2 regions of the Vibrio sp. 378 genome follow, and region 2 is predicted to be linked to the other one. Evidence: predicted binding sites of a transcription regulator. Region 2 holds the regulator's gene; the other holds the start of a gene.
What was found. Region 2 encodes MetJ, which represses methionine synthesis genes. Its sites were predicted from a motif close to TTAGACNTNTANANGTCTAA; they were not measured.
Positions count from the first base shown of each region.

Region 1: metK (methionine adenosyltransferase) is a predicted target of MetJ. The motif match lies at 7,834-7,853, and genes of this name have one in related genera.

Region 1 is NZ_JAWOUO010000006.1:17,017-27,967, reverse strand. It holds gene R7Q48_RS12545 (phosphoglycerate kinase) at 54-1,214, opposite strand; gene epd (erythrose-4-phosphate dehydrogenase) at 1,366-2,403, opposite strand; gene R7Q48_RS12535 (ligand-gated channel protein) at 2,539-4,497, opposite strand; gene R7Q48_RS12530 (LysR family transcriptional regulator) at 4,638-5,531, shown strand; gene tkt (transketolase) at 5,623-7,617, opposite strand; gene metK (methionine adenosyltransferase) at 7,933-9,087, shown strand; gene R7Q48_RS12515 (DUF2189 domain-containing protein) at 9,490-10,287, shown strand; gene R7Q48_RS12510 (SprT family zinc-dependent metalloprotease) at 10,356-10,853, shown strand.
Region 2 is NZ_JAWOUO010000019.1:40,163-51,113, reverse strand. It holds gene R7Q48_RS21900 ((2Fe-2S)-binding protein) at 1-5, shown strand, start outside; gene bfr (bacterioferritin) at 99-575, shown strand; gene R7Q48_RS21890 (malic enzyme-like NAD(P)-binding protein) at 782-2,059, shown strand; gene metJ (met regulon transcriptional regulator MetJ) at 2,173-2,493, opposite strand; gene R7Q48_RS21880 (O-succinylhomoserine (thiol)-lyase) at 2,719-3,879, shown strand; gene R7Q48_RS21875 (bifunctional aspartate kinase/homoserine dehydrogenase II) at 3,895-6,303, shown strand; gene metF (methylenetetrahydrofolate reductase) at 6,566-7,468, shown strand; gene R7Q48_RS21865 (PadR family transcriptional regulator) at 7,539-8,078, opposite strand; gene ppc (phosphoenolpyruvate carboxylase) at 8,504-10,951, opposite strand, start outside.

The DNA of each region.
Region 1 (10,951 bases), on a different contig from region 2:
ACACGTTGCAGCAAACAAGAAAGCGGGAGAATCACTCCCCCGCTTTGCTTTAATTACTTAGCGCGTGCTTCTAGCATTTCTACTGCTGGAAGAACTTTACCTTCTACGAACTCAAGGAAAGCGCCGCCGCCAGTAGAGATGTAAGATACATCCGCTTTGATACCGAACTTGTCGATAGCCGCTAGCGTGTCACCACCACCAGCAACAGAGAAGCCTTCAGAAGCTGCGATAGCTTCAGAGATACCTTTAGTACCTGCTTCGAAGTTCTTGAATTCGAATACGCCTACTGGACCGTTCCATAGGATAGTCTTAGCGTTTTTAAGGATTTCAGCTAGTTCAGCAGTTGAATCTGGACCAAGGTCGAAGATCATGTCGTCGTCTTGTACTTCAGAAACGTGCTTGATTTCAGCTTCTGCGTTCTCGTCAAATGCTTTCGCACATGCAACGTCAGTTGCTACTGGAATTGCACACTCGTCCATTAGCTTCTTAGCTGTTTCAACTAGGTCTGCTTCGTATAGAGACTTACCAACGTTGTGGCCAGCAGCTGCGATGAATGTGTTAGCAATACCACCACCAACAACGAGTTGGTCAGCGATTTTAGATAGAGACTCAAGAACAGTTAGCTTAGTAGAAACTTTTGAACCACCTACGATAGCAACCATTGGACGAGCTGGCTTGTCCATTGCTTTGCCTAGCGCTTCTAGTTCGTTCGCTAGTAGAGGACCAGCACATGCTACGTCTGCGTGCATACCAACGCCGTGAGTAGATGCTTGAGCACGGTGAGCCGTACCGAATGCGTCCATTACGAATACGTCACATAGTGCTGCGTATTTCTTAGATAGCTCTTCGTCGTTTTTCTTTTCGCCTTTGTTGAAGCGAACGTTTTCAAGAACAACAAGTTCACCCGCATTTAGCTCTAGGCCATCTAGGTAGTCTTTTGCTAGCTTCACTTCGCAATCTAGTGCGTCGTTTAGGTAGTTAACAACTGGTTGTAGAGAGAACTCTTCAGCGTATTCACCTTCAGTTGGGCGACCTAGGTGAGACGTAACCATTACTTTAGCGCCTGCTTCTAGGCAGTGCTTAATAGTTGGAAGAGATGCGATGATACGTGCATCCGAAGTTACTTTACCGTCTTTTACTGGCACGTTTAGGTCAGCACGGATAAATACACGTTTACCTGCAAGATCCAGGTCAGTCATCTTGATTACAGACATGATGTGTCCTCTCAAATATTTAATAATTAAAGTTTTTGAAAACTCGGCAACCCTGCCAAGCCTGTTAATTCTTCAAACTGGTTATAGATATGGAGATATTATGGATTTATTTCAAGGCTTGAAATAAAAATTCTCCATCACTTCTTCGTCATTACTGTTCCACTTGCGAAGAAGCTTGCATTGCTAAGGCAGTATCCAGCATCCGGTTAGCAAAGCCCCATTCGTTGTCGCACCAAACGAGCATTTTTACGAGTTGCCCGTTACTCACTCTAGTCTGGCTTCCATCCACAATCGCACTATGGGGGTCGTGGTTAAAGTCGATGGAAACGAGTGGCGATTCAGTATAGTCAACAATGTTACGTAATGTACACTGAGATGCGTTAACAATGGTTTGATTTACGTCATTAACTTTCACATTTGTACTAATTGTGACACTTAAATCCATTGCAGTGACGTTAACCGTTGGAACACGAACAGAAATTGCTTCGAATTTGTTGGAAAATTTCGGGAAGATTCTTTCAATCCCCTTATGCAACTTAGTGTCCACCGGAATAATAGATTGGCTTGCAGCGCGGGTACGGCGTAAGTCGTTATGATACGCATCGATTACTTGTTGATCGTTCATGGACGAATGAATTGTCGTAATGGTGCCAGACTCTATGCCGAAGGCTTCGTCTAATACTTTAATGATGGGAACGATACAGTTGGTGGTGCAAGAGCCATTGGAGACAACACGGTGCTCGTCTTTCAGAGTTTCGTGGTTCACGCCATAGATAATCGTATTATCTAGGTCGTTTGCACCCGGGTGCGAAAACAGTACTTTCTTCGCGCCAGCTTCTATATGCGCTTGCCCATCCGCTTGCGAACCAAATACGCCAGTGCAATCCAAGACGATATCAACTTCTAAATCACGCCAAGGAAGTAATTCGATTTCGGAGAGATGGAGAATGCGAATGGAATCATATTCACCGCTGTCATGATGAACATGCAAATGTTCTTGGTCATGGGAAATTTTTTTACCAAAGCGACCATGACTGGTGTCATATTGCAGTAGGTGTGCCATCGCCTCTGGCTGTGCTAGTTCGTTTACCGCCACAACCTTGATCTGCTGGTGTTTTCCGCTTTCATACACCGCTCGCAGAACATTACGACCTATACGTCCAAATCCATTGATCGCAACCTTTAGCATTTATCCTTCGCCCTACCAAAAATTTCGTGTCACAGATACTACCTGATCAGGCTGACAAACGCACCTGTTGAATCAAAGTAAAGCAGGATTAAAAAAGGTCGAGACTATGCTCGACCTTATTACAACGATAGATAATTAAAATGCGACGTCTAAACCTAACCAGTAGCGACGACCATCTTCAATATATCCATATTCTTCGTAACTGATTTCCTCGTCCAGCAAGTTATAGATAGCGCCTTTAATACGAGTATTGTCGGTTAACTGGTATGTCACACCGGCGTCCACAAAGGTATAAGCTGGTTCTACAATACTGTTTCTTGATGGGCCAGTAACCGGATCCATTTCTTTACCTCGGTACGTGACTTTCGCCCAGCTCTCTAGATCTGTTGTCGTTTGCCAAGTCACATCCACATTAAACAGATGCTTTGGTAACTGCTGCAGCGGCATGCCTTTGTATTCACCTGTTTTTTGCTCTGAGTCGGTAAATGTGTAGCTCGAGCTAAGGTAAATGGTTTCCGTTAACGGCGATGCTAAGGTCGCTTCAATACCTTGTGTGACGGCTTCATCCACGTTAATACGGTACGTTGGATCTGCGCCCCATTGGTTTGGACCATCAGTACAGATAGTGTCTGGACAAACAACACGTGTGATCTTGTCTTTGAATTCGTTATGGAACGCTGTCAAAGAGACATCTAAGCCAGAATCACCTTGATACAAGACGCTGATTTCTTTGTTTAGCGACGTTTCAGGGTCAAGATCTGGGTTACCGTAGATATTACCGCCACCACTGACTTGCGCCCAGCCAGGAGTAATTTCACGTAATTGTGGAGAACGGAAACCTGTTGCCACACCGCCTTTCACCGTCCAAGACGGATCAACTCGCCATACACCGTAAACACGCGGACTAAAATGCGCGCCATAGTTTTCGTCATGATCTAGACGGCCGCCAAGCGTAACGCTAAACGGATCAGCAATTCTCCATTCATCTTCAATGAAAACAGCCCACTGCGTATTCGATGTTTCAGTCTTCGATGACGCTTTGTTGGAGGTGAAATCCTCAAGCTCTGCATGAGTAGCGTCCACACCCGTCGTCAACGTATGGTTTCCAATACCAGTCACCAAGCTCGATTTGAACGTGGTGTTGGTGATCGTCATCTCACGAGATTTGTTCTCGCTCTCTTCTCGCTGTAAGTAAGTATCTGAAATTCCGACCGAATCCCAATCACCGTTGTGGCTTACCGTTACGTAATTACGACGATATTCATTCAGTGAATCTTCACACCCACCACGACACCCTGTGGTCGGCACTGAAAGGCCCACATTGCCACGACGACTTTGTGCCGACGTGCCACCTTCTAATTGCACCGAATGGCGCTCATTAATCTGGTAAGTCAGTTTTGAAGAGATACTCTGCATATCTTTATCTTCATAACCGTATTCGATGTCATCTTCTTCTCTGGTTGTGTACTGACCATATACTTGGAGAGATAAATTTTCAGCCAACGGACCATTAACGAAAAAGTTCGCGCTCTGCTCTCCCCCTGAGCGGCTATTCTCTTGTAGTACCGTGCCCAGTTGAACATTACCTGTCCACTCTAGCGCATCTTTTCGTGTGATGACGTTAATCACACCACCAATCGCATCAGAACCGTAAAGCGTCGACATTGGGCCACGAATAACTTCGATTCGCTCAATCGCTTGAAGAGGAGGTAACCAACCTTGTTCGATACCAGGACCGTCACTATTTGGACGAGTTTCACGCGTGCTTTGACGTTTACCGTCGACCAGTATCAAAGTGTATTTAGAACCCATACCACGGATACTAATGTCGGTGGTATCACCACCACCTGTCACGACAACACCTGGCACACTTTTTAGTGCATCAGTCACATCGCGGTAATAACGGGAGTCCAACTCCTCACGTGAAATAACACTAATACTTGCAGGCGCGTCCGCTTGAGATTGCTCGTAGCTTGATGCAGTTACAACCACTGTTTCCATTTTAGAAACTGCATCATTGGCAAAAACATGAGGGACACTGACGAAGGCTAAAATACCAGTTGCGGTAATAACTGGCAGTCTAAGAGTAGACATCTACATCTCCATAATTGATAATGATTATTATTTTCGAAAGTGAATTATTCACAAATAGAATGAGATGCATAGTGAGAGTTATGGAACGGTTCTTTCCATTTATGGAACTCGTACATAACGCAGTAAGGAGTAAAAGAAATATGCACGACTTAGCATCAATTAGAGCCTTTGATGCGCTCAATCAGCATAAAAGTTTGACAGCCGCTGCTAAAGCCCTTAATCAGCCAAAATCAACGCTAAGTCGTCGCTTGGCACAATTAGAAGAAGACTTCGGTCAGGCTCTAACCGCCAGACAAGGTAATCGATTAGTTCTGACAAGAGCTGGAGAGATCTTTGCCCACTACAGCCGCCAGATTCTTGAGTTAAGTGAAGAGAGTTATGATGCACTTCAAGGTTTAACGAACCAAGTTTCAGGGCCACTGCATATTGTTTGTCACACTGCCTTAGTTAGAAGCTGGCTCGGCGGCGTACTCAATCGTTTTCTTGCTGATAATCCCGATGTTAGAGTTCAACTTACCAGTGACTTTTCTGAGGCGCATCATGACCCAGATTTGTTCATCTGGCTCGGTGAACGTAAAGAGCTAGACTGGCGAAAAGAAGTGCTGGGGGTATTTCGCTATACGCCTTTTGCCTCTCCAAATTATCTAAAACAACATGGGCCTATACCGCACCCCAAAGAACTTGAAGCTCATCCATGGATCGATTTTGGTTCAGTGCAAGAAAATGGATTGATGCTAGCACACCCTCAACACGGTGAATTCTTTTTAGAACCCTTTGTTAGTCGCTTATACAGCGACAACATAGCAATGCAAATAGACAGTATCGCGAATGGTCATGGTATTGGACTGCTGCCGACTTGGACAGCATGCGGCTATGAGAAACATCACCCAGGGCGAATCACACCTTGCTTAGAAGGTTGGCTTTCTGAGCCTATTTCTATTAACTGCTATACACCAGCAGGACGACCACCACTGCGCTTATCCGTACTTTTAGACTGCATTCACCAAAGCATTCCACAAGGTTGGAAAACCTGACAAAAATAAAAAGGCCATCATAATGATGGCCTTTCTAACTTTAGCGTTTAACAATCGTCGTTTACGTTCGACTGTTTAGACGGTCCTACAATTACGCTAGCAATTCTTTTGCTGTGTTCACTACGTTTTCAGTCGTGAAGCCAAACATCTCGAATAGCTGACCAGCAGGTGCAGATTCACCGAATGTTGTCATACCGATGATGCGACCGTCGAAGCCAACGTACTTGTACCAGAAATCAGCAATGCCCGCTTCAATAGCGATACGTGCCGTTACGTCTGATGGCAGTACAGCTTCACGGTAAGCGGCGTCTTGTTTGTCGAACGTATCTGTTGATGGCATTGAAACAACGCGTACTTTCTTGCCTTCTGAAGTTAGTTGCTCAGCGGCTTTCACTGCAAGCTCAACCTCAGAACCTGTTGCGATAAGGATTAGCTCAGGCTTACCTTCGCTATCTTTCAGGATGTAAGCACCTTTCGCGATGTCTGCGACTTGTTCAGCAGTACGCTCTTGTTGCGCTAGGTTTTGACGAGAGAAGATAAGTGCAGTTGGTGCATCTTTACGTTCAATCGCTAGTTTCCATGCAACTGCAGACTCAACTTGGTCACATGGGCGCCATGTGCTCATGTTTGGAGTTACACGTAGAGACGCCATTTGCTCAACAGGTTGGTGAGTTGGGCCATCTTCGCCAAGACCGATCGAATCATGCGTGTAAACTTGGATGTTCTGAATTTTCATCAGCGCAGCCATACGCATTGCGTTACGAGCGTATTCCATGAACATTAGGAATGTTGCGCCGTAAGGAACGAAACCACCGTGCAATGCGATACCGTTGATGATAGCAGTCATACCGAATTCGCGTACACCGTAGTGGATGTAGTTGCCAGAGAAGTCCTCCGTTTCTAGAGACTTAGAACCAGACCACATGGTCAGGTTAGAAGGCGCTAGGTCAGCAGAACCACCCATAAACTCAGGAAGCATTTGACCAAACGCTTCTAGTGCATTTTGCGATGCTTTACGTGATGCAATGTTCGCTGGGTTTGCTTGAAGATCGGCAATGATTTGGTTCGCTTTTTCTTCCCACTGTGCAGGAAGTTCGCCGTTTAGACGTCGTTTAAGCTCTGCCGCTTCAGCAGGGTAAGCTGCAGCGTATGCTTCGAATTTTTCATTCCAAGCTGCTTCTTTCGCGGCGCCCGCTTCTTTTGCATCCCACTCAGCGTAAACATCTGCCGGGATCTCAAATGGGCCGTACTCCCAACCTAGGTATTCGCGAGCCGCTTGGATTTCATCGTGACCTAGTGGTGCACCGTGACAGTCGTGCGAACCAGACTTGTTAGGAGAACCGAAACCGATAATTGTTTTGGTACAGATAAGCGTAGGACGTGGGTCCGCTTTTGCTGCTTCAATTGCTGCGTTGATCGCGTCTGAGTCGTGACCATCGACTGCTGGGATTACATGCCAGCCATACGCTTCAAAACGCTTAGGTGTATCGTCAGAGAACCAACCTTCAACGTGACCGTCGATAGAGATGCCGTTGTCATCCCAGAATGCAATCAGCTTGCCTAGACCAAGAGTACCTGCAAGAGAGCATGCTTCATGCGAGATGCCTTCCATTAGACAGCCGTCACCCATGAACACATACGTAAAGTGGTCAACGATATCGTGACCTTCTTTGTTGAACTGTGCCGCTAGTGCTTTCTCTGCGATCGCCATACCAACAGCGTTAGTGATGCCTTGACCTAGAGGACCCGTTGTTGTCTCGATACCAGGCGCGTAGCCGTACTCTGGGTGACCTGGGGTTTTTGAGTGCAATTGACGGAAGTTTTTCAGATCGTCAATAGATAGCTCGTAACCGCTTAAGTGCAGTAGAGAGTAAATAAGCATTGACCCATGACCGTTTGACAGCACAAAGCGATCGCGGTCGGCCCACTCTGGGTTTGAAGGGTTATGGTTTAGATGAGAGCGCCAAAGAACTTCAGCGATATCAGCCATACCCATTGGTGCGCCTGGGTGGCCTGAGTTAGCTTGTTGAACACCATCCATGCTTAGAGCACGAATTGCATTGGCAAGATGTTTACGAGACGACATGTCTGCTCCTGAGTACATTAAGCGAAACGAAAAGTAGGTCATAATTCTCTCAAAGCCCTGTTGGGTGTGCAAACGTTTTCCAATCCAAAACCTCACAAATATTGCACCTTTCGCGCCAAATCGTTCGAAGTTCTTAAAATTATCAATAAATCAGGCAAACGTTTGGTTATAACAAAAACCAAAAAAGAGCTTGTAATTCGAGCAATCAAATTTAGAATAGACGTCTAGATGTAGATACACCTACAAAAATTAGTATTAATTTGCGCTGGAGAGTTTATCATTCCCCAGTTTTAAACCAGATATAGTGGAGCTAACATGGCTAAGCACCTGTTTACTTCTGAGTCAGTATCAGAAGGTCATCCAGATAAAATTGCAGACCAGATTTCTGATGCGGTTCTTGACGCGATTCTAGAGCAAGATCCAAAGGCTCGTGTTGCATGTGAGACTTACGTTAAAACCGGTATGGTAATGGTGGGTGGTGAAATCACGACTTCAGCATGGGTAGACATCGAAGAGTTAACTCGTGAAACCGTTCGTGAAATCGGCTACGTACATTCAGATATGGGCTTTGACGCAGATTCTTGTGCGGTACTAAACACAATCGGTAAACAGTCGCCAGATATCAACCAAGGTGTTGATAAAGCTGACCCTAAAGAACAAGGTGCAGGCGACCAAGGCATCATGTTTGGTTACGCTTGTAACGAAACTGAAGTACTAATGCCAGCGCCAATTACTTACTCTCACCGTCTTGTTCAAAAGCAAGCAGAAGTTCGTAAAAACGGCACACTACCTTGGTTGCGTCCTGATGCAAAATCTCAGGTAACATTCCAATACGATCAAGGTAACATCGTTGGTATCGACGCGGTTGTTCTTTCAACTCAACACTGTGATTCAATCTCAACTTCAGACCTGCGTGAAGCGGTAATGGAAGAGATCATTAAGCCAGTGCTACCTTCTGAGTGGATCAACAAAGAAACAAACTTCTTCATTAACCCAACCGGTCGCTTCGTAATCGGTGGTCCTATGGGTGACTGTGGTCTAACTGGTCGTAAGATCATCGTAGATACCTACGGCGGCGCAGCTCGTCACGGTGGCGGTGCGTTTTCTGGTAAAGATCCATCAAAAGTTGACCGTAGTGCAGCATACGCAGCACGCTACGTAGCGAAAAACATCGTAGCGGCAGGCATGGCTGACCGTTGTGAGATCCAACTTTCTTACGCAATCGGTGTTGCTGATCCAACGTCTATCATGGTGGAAACGTTCGGTACTGAGAAAGTACCTCACGACATCATCATTGAAGCGGTTCGTCAATTCTTCGACCTACGTCCATACGGTCTACAAGAAATGCTTAACCTTCTTCAACCTATCTACAAGAAGACAGCGGCATACGGTCACTTCGGTCGTGAAGAATTCCCGTGGGAAGCGACAGACAAAGCTGCACTTCTACGCGATTTCGCTGGCATCAAATAATCAAGCCAAGCAAGAATCAATCAAGCCCTCGCCTATGGCGGGGGCTTTTTATTTTCAGCAACTTTTATCCAGCCATTTCGGCTCATACCGCCCTGACCCACAAAGCAGTCCTGTTTCTCCCTCATTTTTTATACCGAATAAATTTTAAGCAATTATTTGTAAATTATCCCATCTCCGCCAATAGTTAAAATATTGTTAACTCCAATTTAAATAGAGACGTCGGATGCTGGCGACTGTGGAAGCACACTTAAGTAAAGACATGAGTCAGGCATCTTTATGGCCGATACCAAACTAAGCCAATGCTCAGATGTAAACTTGAAAAAGTCGCTTCAAGTTTGACTGAACAAAAACCGCTGTCAGTTGGTATAAGCGGATAATGTGGGAATAAATCAAGGAGGAGTTATGCCTCGAACTGTTAATCCATCGGACTTCCACAACAAGCGAAAGGAAGTGCCAGACAATGAATACGCCAGAACCATACCGTGCAATACGGTCAATCTTTCTGCACCTTTTCATTGGCTCGCATTAGGTCTGCATGATTTCGTGCGAATGCCGCTTATTAGTGCTTTCTATGGCATCTGTTTTATGGCAGCAGCCATAGGCATTGTTTTGCTCGTACAGTGGCAAGGCACACACTTGGTCGTCATGCCCAGTTTGATTGTTTACATGTTAATCGGTCCGTTTCTCGCGCTCGGCTTGTATGATGCCAGTTGGGAGAGAGAGCGCGGACACAAAGCAAGCTTGTTCCATTCAATGAAAGCGATCGGTCGTAACTCAACATCTCAATGGGCGTTCGCCGTGTTACTCGCAGTGTGTATGATATTTTGGATGCGCATTGCCGCTCTACTTCATGCGCTCTACCCTTCTGTTCAAGGGGCACCTTTAAGTGAGTTTCTACCCTTCCTTGTCATCGGCTCTTTAGTTGGCTTTGTTTTGGCTTGTGTGGTGTTTAGTATTTCAGCCTTTTCTATTCCGCTCATGATGGAGCGTCGCGTAGACATGATGACCGCTGTATTTACCAGCTTTAATGCCGTGAAATCCAACATTCCAGCAATGATTGTTTGGGCAGCGATCATCTGTGGCGGTATTCTTATCGGCTTTGCGACCTACGGGATCGGAATGTTGTTTACCATGCCAATTCTAGGCTACGGTACATGGCACGCTTACCATGCCACCATCAAGAAAAAACACACACCATAATTAACTGATGCTATGATCTGGCCCTCGCAAATGCGGGGGCTTTTTTATTTGATTTATCGAGGTGAATTGTGGATATAGAACTCAGCTATAAAGCCAAGCAAGTGATGGCGGGCTGTATCGCGATGGCGGAACAAGCTTTCAAACGTTCTTTCCCGATTCCAACAATCACCTTCGACGTCCGTGGGAAAGCGGCAGGAAAAGCCTACCTTCAATTAAATCAAGTACGCCTAAACCCTGTTTTATTTCGCGAAAACACCCAAGCATTCTTAGATGAAGTCATTCCTCATGAAGTAGCACACCTGATTACTTATCAGGTTTACGGGCGAGTTAGGCCTCACGGTAAAGAATGGAAAGGCGTCATGGAAGCCGTATTTAACGTACCAGCCAAAACCACTCACAGCTTTGAAGTAAAATCCGTTCAAGGTAAAACCTTTGAGTATCGTTGTGGTTGTATGACCTACCCTCTATCGATTCGCCGTCATAATAAAGTGCTGCGCAAAGAGGCGACGTACTCTTGTCAAAAATGCCGCCAACCACTTAACTTCACCGGTATTCAATTATCGTAGCCCTTACCTCATAGTGTTACTTGCGTTCCCAAAATAAAGATCGAGTTGATCAAAACCTTCCCTTCGCCAACTATTGTTAACTTACTCATCACTAAAGC
Region 2 (10,951 bases):
GCTAATTGCTGTAAGTATGCAGTAATTATTTGCCTTACATTTTGACACCTTCTCATTTGCTTCTACATTTAAATGAAGCCAAAGAGGAGGGTTTTGTCATGAAAGGCGATCCAATCATCATTCAACATCTCAATAAAGTGCTCGGTAACGAGCTCGTCGCTATTAATCAGTATTTTCTTCACGCCCGAATGTATAAAGACTGGGGCTTAAAGCACCTAGCAGACAAGGAATATCACGAATCTATCGATGAGATGAAGCATGCCGATCATCTAATTGAGCGTATTTTGTTCCTTGAAGGCCTACCGAACCTACAAGATTTAGGTAAGTTGATGATTGGTGAAGATACCAAGGAAATGCTCGAGTGTGACTTAAAGCTTGAAATGGCGGCTATTCCAGATTTAAAAGATGCGATTGCCTACGCTGAAGACATTCGAGATTATGTGTCTCGAGATCTCTTCCAAGATATTCTTGAAGATGAAGAAGAACATGTTGATTGGCTAGAGACGCAACTTGGCTTGATTGAAATGTCTGGTATTGAGAATTATCTCCAAGCGCAATACGTGGACGAAGAGTAACGATACTTTCTGAGTTTGCATACTCCAATAATAGTAAGAAGAAAGAGCACCTGACTCGAAAATCAGGTGCTTAACCCCGTTATCTGGTCTAATCTCTTTTATTATCGGCTTTTTAAGGATATTGCTCGCAATCTTGCCTATGAAGTTTGATTTCTATCCGATAGAATTTATGCCCCCTTACCTAAAAATAAAAAAGAGAAACGTCCATGTCTGAAGACAACCACCAAGCAGCCACTCCAGAAGAAGAACATCGCCAAAAAGCATTGGATTACCATGCTTATCCAACTCCAGGAAAGATTGCTGTCGAACTGACAAAGCCTGCGGAAACGGCGGGTGATCTTGCCCTTGCTTACAGCCCTGGTGTTGCAGAGCCAGTGCGTGAAATCGCACAAAACCCGGATAACGTGTACAAGTACACTGCAAAAGGGAACATGGTTGCTGTTATTTCTAACGGTACCGCTATTCTAGGTCTAGGTAACCTAGGTCCACTTGCATCTAAGCCAGTGATGGAAGGTAAAGCGTTACTGTTTAAGCGTTTTGCAGGTCTTGATTCTATTGATATTGAAGTTAAGCACCGCACGATCGATGAATTTGTTGATACTGTTGCGAGCATTGCAGACACTTTTGGCGGTATCAACCTTGAAGATATTAAAGCACCAGACTGTTTTGAGATTGAAAAGCGTCTGATTGAACGTTGTGATGTACCAGTATTCCACGATGATCAACATGGTACTGCTATTGTAACGGCAGCGGGTATGCTGAATGCAATCGAACTTCAAGGTAAGAAACTTGAAGATTCAACAATTGTTTGTCTTGGCGCTGGCGCTGCCGCTGTAGCGTGTATGGAGCTTCTGATCAAATGCGGCGCAATGCGCGAAAAAATCTACATGCTAGATCGCAAAGGTGTGATTCACACTCGTCGTGATGATCTTAATGAATATAAGCAGCTATTTGCGAACAATACAGATAAGCGCACACTAGAAGACGTGATTGAAGGTGCAGATCTGTTCCTAGGTGTATCTGGTCCAAACCTATTGCCAGCGGAAGCGTTGAAGTTGATGGCAGATAAGCCAATCGTATTCGCATGTTCTAACCCGGATCCTGAAATCAAGCCGGAACTTGCTCACGCAGTTCGTGATGACTTGATCATGGGTACTGGCCGTAGTGATTATCCTAACCAAGTTAACAACGTATTGTGTTTCCCATTCATTTTCCGCGGTGCTCTTGATGTGCGTGCAAGTGAAATCAATGATGAAATGAAACTTGCAGCCGTTGAGGCGATTCGTGAGCTAGCAAAAGAGCCTGTACCTGAAGCCGTATTGAAGGCTGCAGGTGTTGATAAGCTAGAGTTTGGTGCGGACTATATTATTCCAAAACCAATGGATTCACGTTTGCTACCACGTGTTGCAAAAGCGGTTGCTCAGGCGGCGGTTAATTCAGGTGTAGCTCGTATCGAGATGCCTGAAAACTACATGGCAGAGTAATATATCTTTCAGATGTGATACATAAAAAATGGGACGCTATTGCGTCCCATTTTTTATGTCATTCATTTGGCTCGAGGCAAGAGTTATTACCTGAAACCTCTTATCAGGCTTTTTTATTCTTCGTCGAATGACTCAAATTCGATGCCCATTTCCGTCATCAGCGCTTTTACTTCTGTTGGAATATCATCAGGACGGTCTTTACGAAGGTCTTCATCTGTCGGAAGTGGCTGACCTGTGTACGCGTGCAAAAATGCCTCGCATAGCAATTCGCTATTGGTTGCATGGCGTAAGTTATTGATCTGACGGCGAGTACGCTCATCAGTTAGCACCTTTAAAACTTTTAGCGGGATAGAGACGGTAATTTTTTTTACTTGTTCGCTTTTTTTGCCGTGCTCTGCATATGGGCTAATGTATTCGCCATTCCAGTCAGCCATTGCACACCTTCATTTATGTAATCGGTTAAAAATAATTTAGGTGCTGATTTTAGCTGCATTTACCGCCATAAGCAAAGACATATAGACGTCTAGAAGTGTTGACGTCTCATTTTTTGACGAGTAAAGTGAACATAACAGCAAAGGAAGCGTGTTGATCACTTTATGTTACTCATTAGATATAGCGCATTCCTATTTAGAAGTCATTACCCGTGAAAGGATACACCCATGAGCACTCGCAAACCTGCGACCATTGCAGTACGCACTGGTATTGAATCAGACAGCCAATATCATGCTGTCGTTCCACCTATTTATCTTTCCACTAACTATGGTTTTCCTGCTTTTGGTGAAGTGCCCAAGTATGATTACACACGATCTGGTAATCCAAACCGCGGACTGTTGGAAAGTGCGCTATCTGAACTTGAGTCTGGAAAAGGAGCGGTTGTTACTAACTGCGGTACGTCGGCATTAAATTTATGGGTTTCCGCTTTTCTCGGCCCAGATGATCTCATTATTGCTCCTCACGATTGTTATGGCGGCACCTATCGTCTTTTTAATACCCGAGCTAGCAAAGGCGATTTTAAGGTTCAGTTTGTCGATCAATCAGACGAACAGGCTTTAGATGCTGCATTGGCACAAAAACCAAAACTCATTTTGCTAGAAACTCCGTCAAACCCTCTGGTTCGCGTAGTGGATATTGCAGCTACCTGTGAAAAAGCGAAACAAGTCGGCGCGTTAGTTGCGGTGGACAATACCTTTTTGACACCCGTGTACCAAAAACCTTTAGAGCTAGGTGCGGATTTTGTTATCCACTCCACAACAAAGTACATCAACGGTCATTCGGACGTAATTGGTGGGGTAATCATCACCAACACAGAAGCGCATGCAGAAGAGCTTGCATGGTGGGGCAATTGTATTGGTGCAACGGGCACACCTTTCGATAGTTACATGACACTGCGAGGTATTCGTACGCTTGGTGCTCGTATGAAAGTTCATGAAGAGAGCTCACAGCAGGTACTGGCTTACCTACAGAAACAAGCGTTAGTTAAAACTATCTATCATCCAAGCCTGCCGGAACATCCAGGTCATGACATCGCTAAAAAGCAGCAAACGGGCTTTGGCTCTATGTTGAGTTTTGAGTTTGCTGGTTCGTTTGAGCAGTTAAAGGTGTTTGTGAAAGAGCTCCAACTGTTTTCATTAGCTGAATCATTAGGTGGTGTAGAAAGTTTGATTTGCCACCCGGCATCCATGACGCACCGTGCAATGGGTGAGGAGGCGCTGGCGGAGGCTGGGGTCTCTCATCAACTATTGCGTTTGTCTGTCGGTTTGGAAGATGCACAAGACCTCATCACAGATTTAGAACAAGCGTTCGCTAAAGCTACCCAGTAATAGGAGACGATAACAATGACTGTACAACGTCAGCTGCATAAGTTTGGTGGCAGTAGCTTAGCAAACCCAGAATGCTACTTACGCGTTGTGGGTATTCTCAAGGAGTATTCGACAGAAAATGATCTTGTGGTCGTATCTGCTGCAGGAAAAACCACTAACCGCTTGATTGAGTTTTTGGAAGGGTTAAGTAAAGATGGCCGAATTGCGCATGAAGCGCTTCAAAGCTTGAGACAGTTCCAAACTGAGCTAATAGAAAGCTTGTTGGAGAGTGAAGCAAAAGAAGAGCTGTTAGCTTTATTACATGATGAGTTCAGTACTCTCTCGGAGCTAACTGCACCACTCACTAATGCGCAAAAAGCTGCGGTACTGGGACACGGAGAAGTATGGTCTGCTCGCCTATTGGCCGCGTTATTATCTCAACGTTCTATCCCTGCGGTTGCACAAGATGCACGAGCGTTTTTACGTGCAGAAGCGGGAACTCAACCAGAGGTTGATCGCGCTCGTTCATACCCTTTAATTAAAGAGATCCTCGCGCAGCATAACCATAAACGTGTGGTAATTACTGGCTTTATGGCTCAGAACGAGGCAGGAGAAACCATCCTACTTGGTCGTAACGGCTCTGACTATTCTGCAACGGTCATAGGCGCGCTTGCTGAAGTCAGTACTGTCACGATTTGGAGTGATGTTGCTGGTGTCTATAGTGCCGATCCACGTTTGGTGTCTGACGCTTGTTTATTACCGTTACTTCGATTGGATGAAGCCAGTGAACTTGCTCGCTTAGCTGCCCCAGTGCTACACAGTCGTACGCTTCAGCCTGTGGCGCAAAGTACCATGGACCTTAATCTCAAGTGTAGCTATCTGCCAGAGTCGGGTTCTACTCGTATTGAGCGTGTATTGGCATCTGGTCGTGGCGCTAAAATTATTACTTCACTGGATGATGTTTTATTGGTGCAGTTGTCTTTCATGCATGGGCACGACTTCGAAAAAACACAGAGTGATGTATTACAAGCGTTGCAGCGCGCGCAATTAGAGCCATTGGCATTTGAAGCTCAATCCGATCAGCATACGCTACGCTTGGCTTACACCGCAGAAATCGCCGGTGGTGCATTGAAACACTTGCAAGAGCTTGCGGTAGAGGCAGAAATTAAGCTAAAAGAAGGTTACTCGCTCTTAGCTGCGGTAGGTGCAGGCGTTACGAAAAACGCCAATCATTGCTTTGGCTTTTATCAGAAGCTAAAGCACTCTCCGGTAGAATTTATCTCTGAAACAGACTCAGGGCTGAGCCTAGTCGCTGTTTTGCGCCGTACTGATACCGAGGCGTTGGTTCAAACGATTCATAGCCAGTTGTTCCAAGCGCAAAAACGCGTGGCAGTGGCTTTATGTGGCAAGGGTAATATTGGTTCTAGTTGGTTAAATTTATTTGCGACGCAAAAAAGTGAGCTCGAAAAACGTCATGGTATGAGCTTTGATCTTGTCGCGGTTGTGGATAGCCAAACCTATTGGTTCGATGAGCAAGGTATTGAGGCGGTGAGTGTTGCTGAACGATTTGATGATGAAAGCATAGCAAACAATGGGGATTGGCTGGCACGTTTGGGAGCGCTTAAAAGCTACGATGAAGCCGTCGTGCTTGATGTTACCGCGAGTAAAGATTTGGCTCAGCGCTACGTAGAAATCGCACAGCAAGGCATTCATTTGATTTCCGCCAACAAAGTGGCCGGTTCCGCAGATAGTCAGTACTACCATCAGGTTCAAGATGCATTCGCTAAAATTGGTCGTCATTGGCTATACAACGCAACGGTTGGTGCTGGGTTACCGATAAACCATACCGTGCGAGATCTTCGTGAAAGTGGGGATGAAATCGTCGCTCTATCGGGTATTTTCTCGGGGACGCTATCATGGCTGTTCCAACAGTTTGATGGTTCTGTGCCATTTAATGATTTAGTCGATCTTGCTTGGCAGCAAGGGTTAACCGAACCTGACCCTCGTTCTGATTTAGATGGCTCCGATGTAATGCGTAAGTTAGTCATCTTGGCTCGAGAATCGGGCCTAGATATAGAACCAGACAGCGTTAAAGTTGAGTCTTTGGTGCCAGAAGAATTAAGAGAACTGAGCTTAGATGATTTCTTCGATAATGGAGCGTTGTTGAGTGAAATACTTCAAGAGCGTCTGACAAAAGCACAGAGAAACGATCAAGTGCTTCGCTATGTGGCGCGTTTAGAAAAAAATGGTAAAGCAACGGTGGGAGTCGAAGCGTTATCTCGTGAGCACGCGCTCGCCAACTTATTGCCATGCGATAACATTTTTGCCATAGAGAGCAAGTGGTACAAAGATAACCCTCTGGTCATTCGAGGACCAGGCGCAGGCAGAGAAGTGACAGCCGGCGCTATTCAATCCGACCTCAACCGATTGGCTGGTTTATTTTAAAGTTGCGATTGACCTAAAAACCCTGGAATTAATCCAGGGTTTTTTATTCCCCTATCAGTGCCATACTGAAGTCATAACCCGTGCAAAATGGCGAGATGATGCTCAAGTAGAAACTTGAACTATCTTCATTATTAACTTGAGAAAAATTCATAATTACAAGGTTGACATTAAATCGTATTCAATACATTCTGTAGACATATAGACGTCTAAACGTCGATTTTAAGGATTTGTTTTCGTGGCGGAGTGCCGCAGGGAGAGTAAGATGGGATATACGCACGCAGGCCATATCGACGCCTTGAACCAGAATATTGCTGAGTTATCAGATAACATCAATGTATCGTTTGAGTTTTTTCCGCCAAGCAGCGCTAAGATGGAAGAAACACTTTGGAATTCAGTGCACCGTCTTAAAACGCTTCAACCTAAATTTGTTTCTGTGACTTACGGTGCGAACTCCGGCGAGCGTGACAGAACACACTCCATCATTAAAGAAATTAAAGCAACAACCGGATTGGTTGCCGCTCCCCATCTCACTTGTATTGATGCGACTCGTGAAGAGTTGATTAATATTGCCGATGATTATTGGAACAATGGTATTGAAAATATCGTCGCTCTGCGTGGTGATATTCCTCCAGGTGGCGGTGCGCCTGATATGTATGCCTCGGATTTGGTTGAGCTGCTGAAATCACGCCACGATTTCGATATCTCCGTTGCAGCATTCCCTGAGGTTCACCCTGAAGCTAAAAGCGCACAGTCTGACTTATTGAACCTAAAACGTAAGGTAGATGCAGGTGCAAACCGTGCTATTACTCAGTTCTTTTTTGACGTTGAGTCTTACCTGCGATTCCGTGACCGTTGTGTAGCGGCAGGAATTGACGTAGAAATTGTGCCAGGAATTTTGCCTGTATCGAACTTTAAGCAAGCGTCTCGCTTTGCGGCACAGAACAACGTGAAAGTACCAGGATGGATGAGCAAACAATTCGATGGCTTGGATGATGATCCGGTGACTCGCCAGCTTGTAGGAGCTAGCCAAGCTATTGATATGGTGCGTGTACTGAGTCGTGAAGGAGTTAAGGATTTTCACTTCTACACACTAAACCGTGCAGAGATGACTTACGCGTTATGCCATACGTTGGGTGTTCGTCCTCGCGCAGTAGTCGGTGCGTAAATCTGGTTTCAAAAAGATAAAAGGCTTGCCAAGTGGCAAGCCTTTTTCGTTTTATCAAAGCAAAAGGAGTTTAACCAATCACTTCAAGTTCAGTTAGAACTTCTTCTGCCCAAGTGATCCAAGTTTCACGTAACAGAAGGTTACGGCGAAGCGTTAGACGTTCTAGGCGAGCTTGTTTATCTAAAGTTGACGGCGTTGCGTAGTAAGCCGCTTCAATTTCTTTGTAGTGAGAAACCAGTTTGCGAGACTCTTCAACTAGCTCGGCGAGTTGGTCACGGAATGGAGCCGCAGGTTGAACGGCACATGCCATCAATTTCGCTGAAAACTCATCACGAACTGTTGGGTGTGCAGTTGGTTGATCAAACCACTCTCCTAAAGCGCTGCGACCAGCGTCTGTAATGGAGTAAACCTTGCGGTCTGGTTTGCCTTCTTGGGGTTCTAATACGCAAGTAACCAGTTCTTTCTCAGCCATTTTGTTGAGTTCACGGTACACCTGTTGGTGGCTTGCTTTCCAGAAGTAACCGATGCTAGCAGAGAATTCTTTAGTGATATCGTAACCGGTTGCGTCGCGAGTGCTAAGAACAGTTAAGATTACGTGTGGTAATGACATGTCTTCAATCCAAATGGTCAATAAACTTGTAAACAAGCTACTTATACTTTCAGCTGCGCTCTTACTGGCACTTGAGTTTTTTAATGTATAAGTAGCACCAACAATGTTGGTCCTGTCACCTTAAAGCCGTTTATCACCTAGAGAGATGGGGAGTCCCATCAAGGCTGGAGCAGGTATGATTGGATTTATGAGCTCTCAGCAGGCAAGTAGTATATAAATAATAAGCATGAAGTGGAATAGTAGGACAAAATTACCCTAAAAAACTAACATAATAATCAATAGTGTTAACTTGTGGTTTTTTGTTCTTTTATTTTGGTATTTTTTGGGTCTATTATGGTTTATTTGACTGCTTTTGTTTTGGTGAGATTATCCTGTGATAAAAAAAAGCTGAGCATTTGCCCAGCTTTTTATTAAAAATGAAATGATTAGCCTGTGTTACGCATACCAGCAGCAATACCAGCAATCGTCACCATCAACGCTTCTTCCAAGTTTGCAGAAGCTTCTTCGGTTTGACGCGTGCGGTATAGTAGCTCTGCTTGTAGCATATTCAATGGCTCAACGTAGATATTGCGTAAGCGAATCGACTCGAGTCCCCAAGGGTCATGCTGCATCAAGTTTTCGTTGTTCTCTACATTCAGTACCGCTTTGATGTCTTCTTGAAGCTGAGCACGAAGTTTTTCACCGAGTGGACGGAGCGACTCATCCACCAATCGCTCATCGTAGTAGCGAGAGATATCAATATTACACTTCGAGTACACCATCTCTAGCATGCCGAGACGAGTAGAGAAAAACGGCCATTCGCGGCACATCTCTTCGAGCAATGCTTGGTGGCCTTTATCGATCGAGTATTGAATCGCTTCACCTGCGCCTAGCCATGCAGGAAGTACCAAACGGTTTTGACTCCATGAGAAGATCCACGGGATTGCACGTAAGCTCTCTACTCCGCCCTTAGGGTTTCGTTTTGCAGGACGAGAACCAAGTGGCAACTTGCCGAGTTCGAGTTCTGGTGTTGCTTGGCGGAAGTAAGGCACGAAATCTGGCTCGCCACGAACCACATTTCGGTAAGACTCACAGCTTACTTCTGATAGCACTTCCATCAAGTCGCGCCATTCTTGTTTTGGCTCTGGTGGCGGTAACAAGTTGGCTTCCAGAATCGCACTTGCATATAGGTTAAAGCTGTTTACTGCGACATCTGGGAGTCCCAGTTTAAAGCGGATCATCTCGCCTTGCTCTGTTACACGTAAACCGCCTTTCAAGCTTTTTGGTGGTTGCGACAAAAGCGCAGCATGCGCAGGCGCACCACCGCGACCGACTGTGCCCCCACGACCATGGAATAGAGTTAGCTCAACGCCTTCTTCTTCAGCCACTTTAACTAACGATTCCATCGCATGATACTGAGCCCAACCAGCAGACATAACACCTGCATCTTTCGCTGAGTCAGAGTAACCAATCATGACCATCTGGTGGTTTTGGATAAAACCACGGTAAAGGTCAATCCCCATAAGCTGCTTAATGACCGATTCTGCGTTGTTCAAATCGTCTAGCGTTTCGAACAGAGGACACACATCCATGCGGTAAGGGCAACCTGCTTCTTGTAGCAGTAGATGAACGGCTAGTACGTCAGAGGCGGTACGTGCCATTGAAATAACGTAAGCGCCAAACGCTTCACGCGGTTGTGCTGCAACAATCTTGCAGGTATCCAAAACCTCTTTGACGGGTTCAGACGGTTCCCAATCACGAGGGAGAAGCGGACGTTTAGATGCCAGCTCGTTAGTTAGAAAAGCAATCTTATCTTGCTCACTCCATTGTTCGTAATCACCAATACCTAAGTAGCGAGTTAGTTCAGACAAGACGTCTGAGTGACGCGTGCTCTCTTGGCGGATATCAAGACGTACAAGATGGATACCAAATGCTTTTACGCGGCGTAGTGTATCCAGTAGTGAGCCGTTGGCTATTACACCCATGCCACATTCGTTTAGTGACTGGTAGCAGGCATACAGCGGTTCCCAAAGTTGCTCGACTTTTTGCAGTGGGGCTTTAACGGCCAGTTTTTGACCGTGGATCTTAGCATCGAGAATATCTTTGGTTTCATTGAGCAGAGTGCGTAATTGCTTCAGGATCGCACGGTATGGTTCGTGCTGATCTTCGCCAGCAAGTTCACGGACTTGATCGTTTGAAACTGTCATAGACAGCTCGCTGATCAACTCGTTGATGTCATTGAGATAAAGATCGGCGGCTTTCCAACGAGACAATAGTAAGACTTCACGCGTAACGTTGTGAGTAACAAACGGGTTACCGTCACGGTCACCGCCCATCCAAGAGGAGAAGTGCACTGGGCGAGCATCAATGGGTAAACCTTCTCCAAGGTAAGATTTTAGACGGTCATTCATCTCACGTAGGAAGTCCGGTACTGCTTCCCATAGAGAGTTTTCAACGACCGCAAAGCCCCACTTTGCTTCATCCAACGGAGTAGGGCGTTGTTGTCGAATCACGTCTGAATGCCAGCCTTGGGCAATCAGTTGCTCTAGGCGGCGTTCGGTTTTTCTGCGCTCTTTAGAAGAAAGATCGCTTAGCTCCAACTTTGATAAGCACTCGTTTATCTTGACCAGTTTGTTGATCATCGTACGGCGCGTAATTTCTGTTGGGTGAGCCGTCAATACCAATTCAATATTCAGATCACGAACCGCTTGAGCAGTGTCCAGTTTGCTCACATCGTTTTGTACCAGTTTAGAAAACAGCGAGTTAATCGCGTCTGGTTCGCAAATGTGCTCTTCACAATGGCGTGAAATCGTGTGGTATTGCTCAGCGATATTGGTGAGGTTTAGAAATTGGTTAAACGCGCGAGTAACGGGCGTTAGCTGCTCATCAGGTAG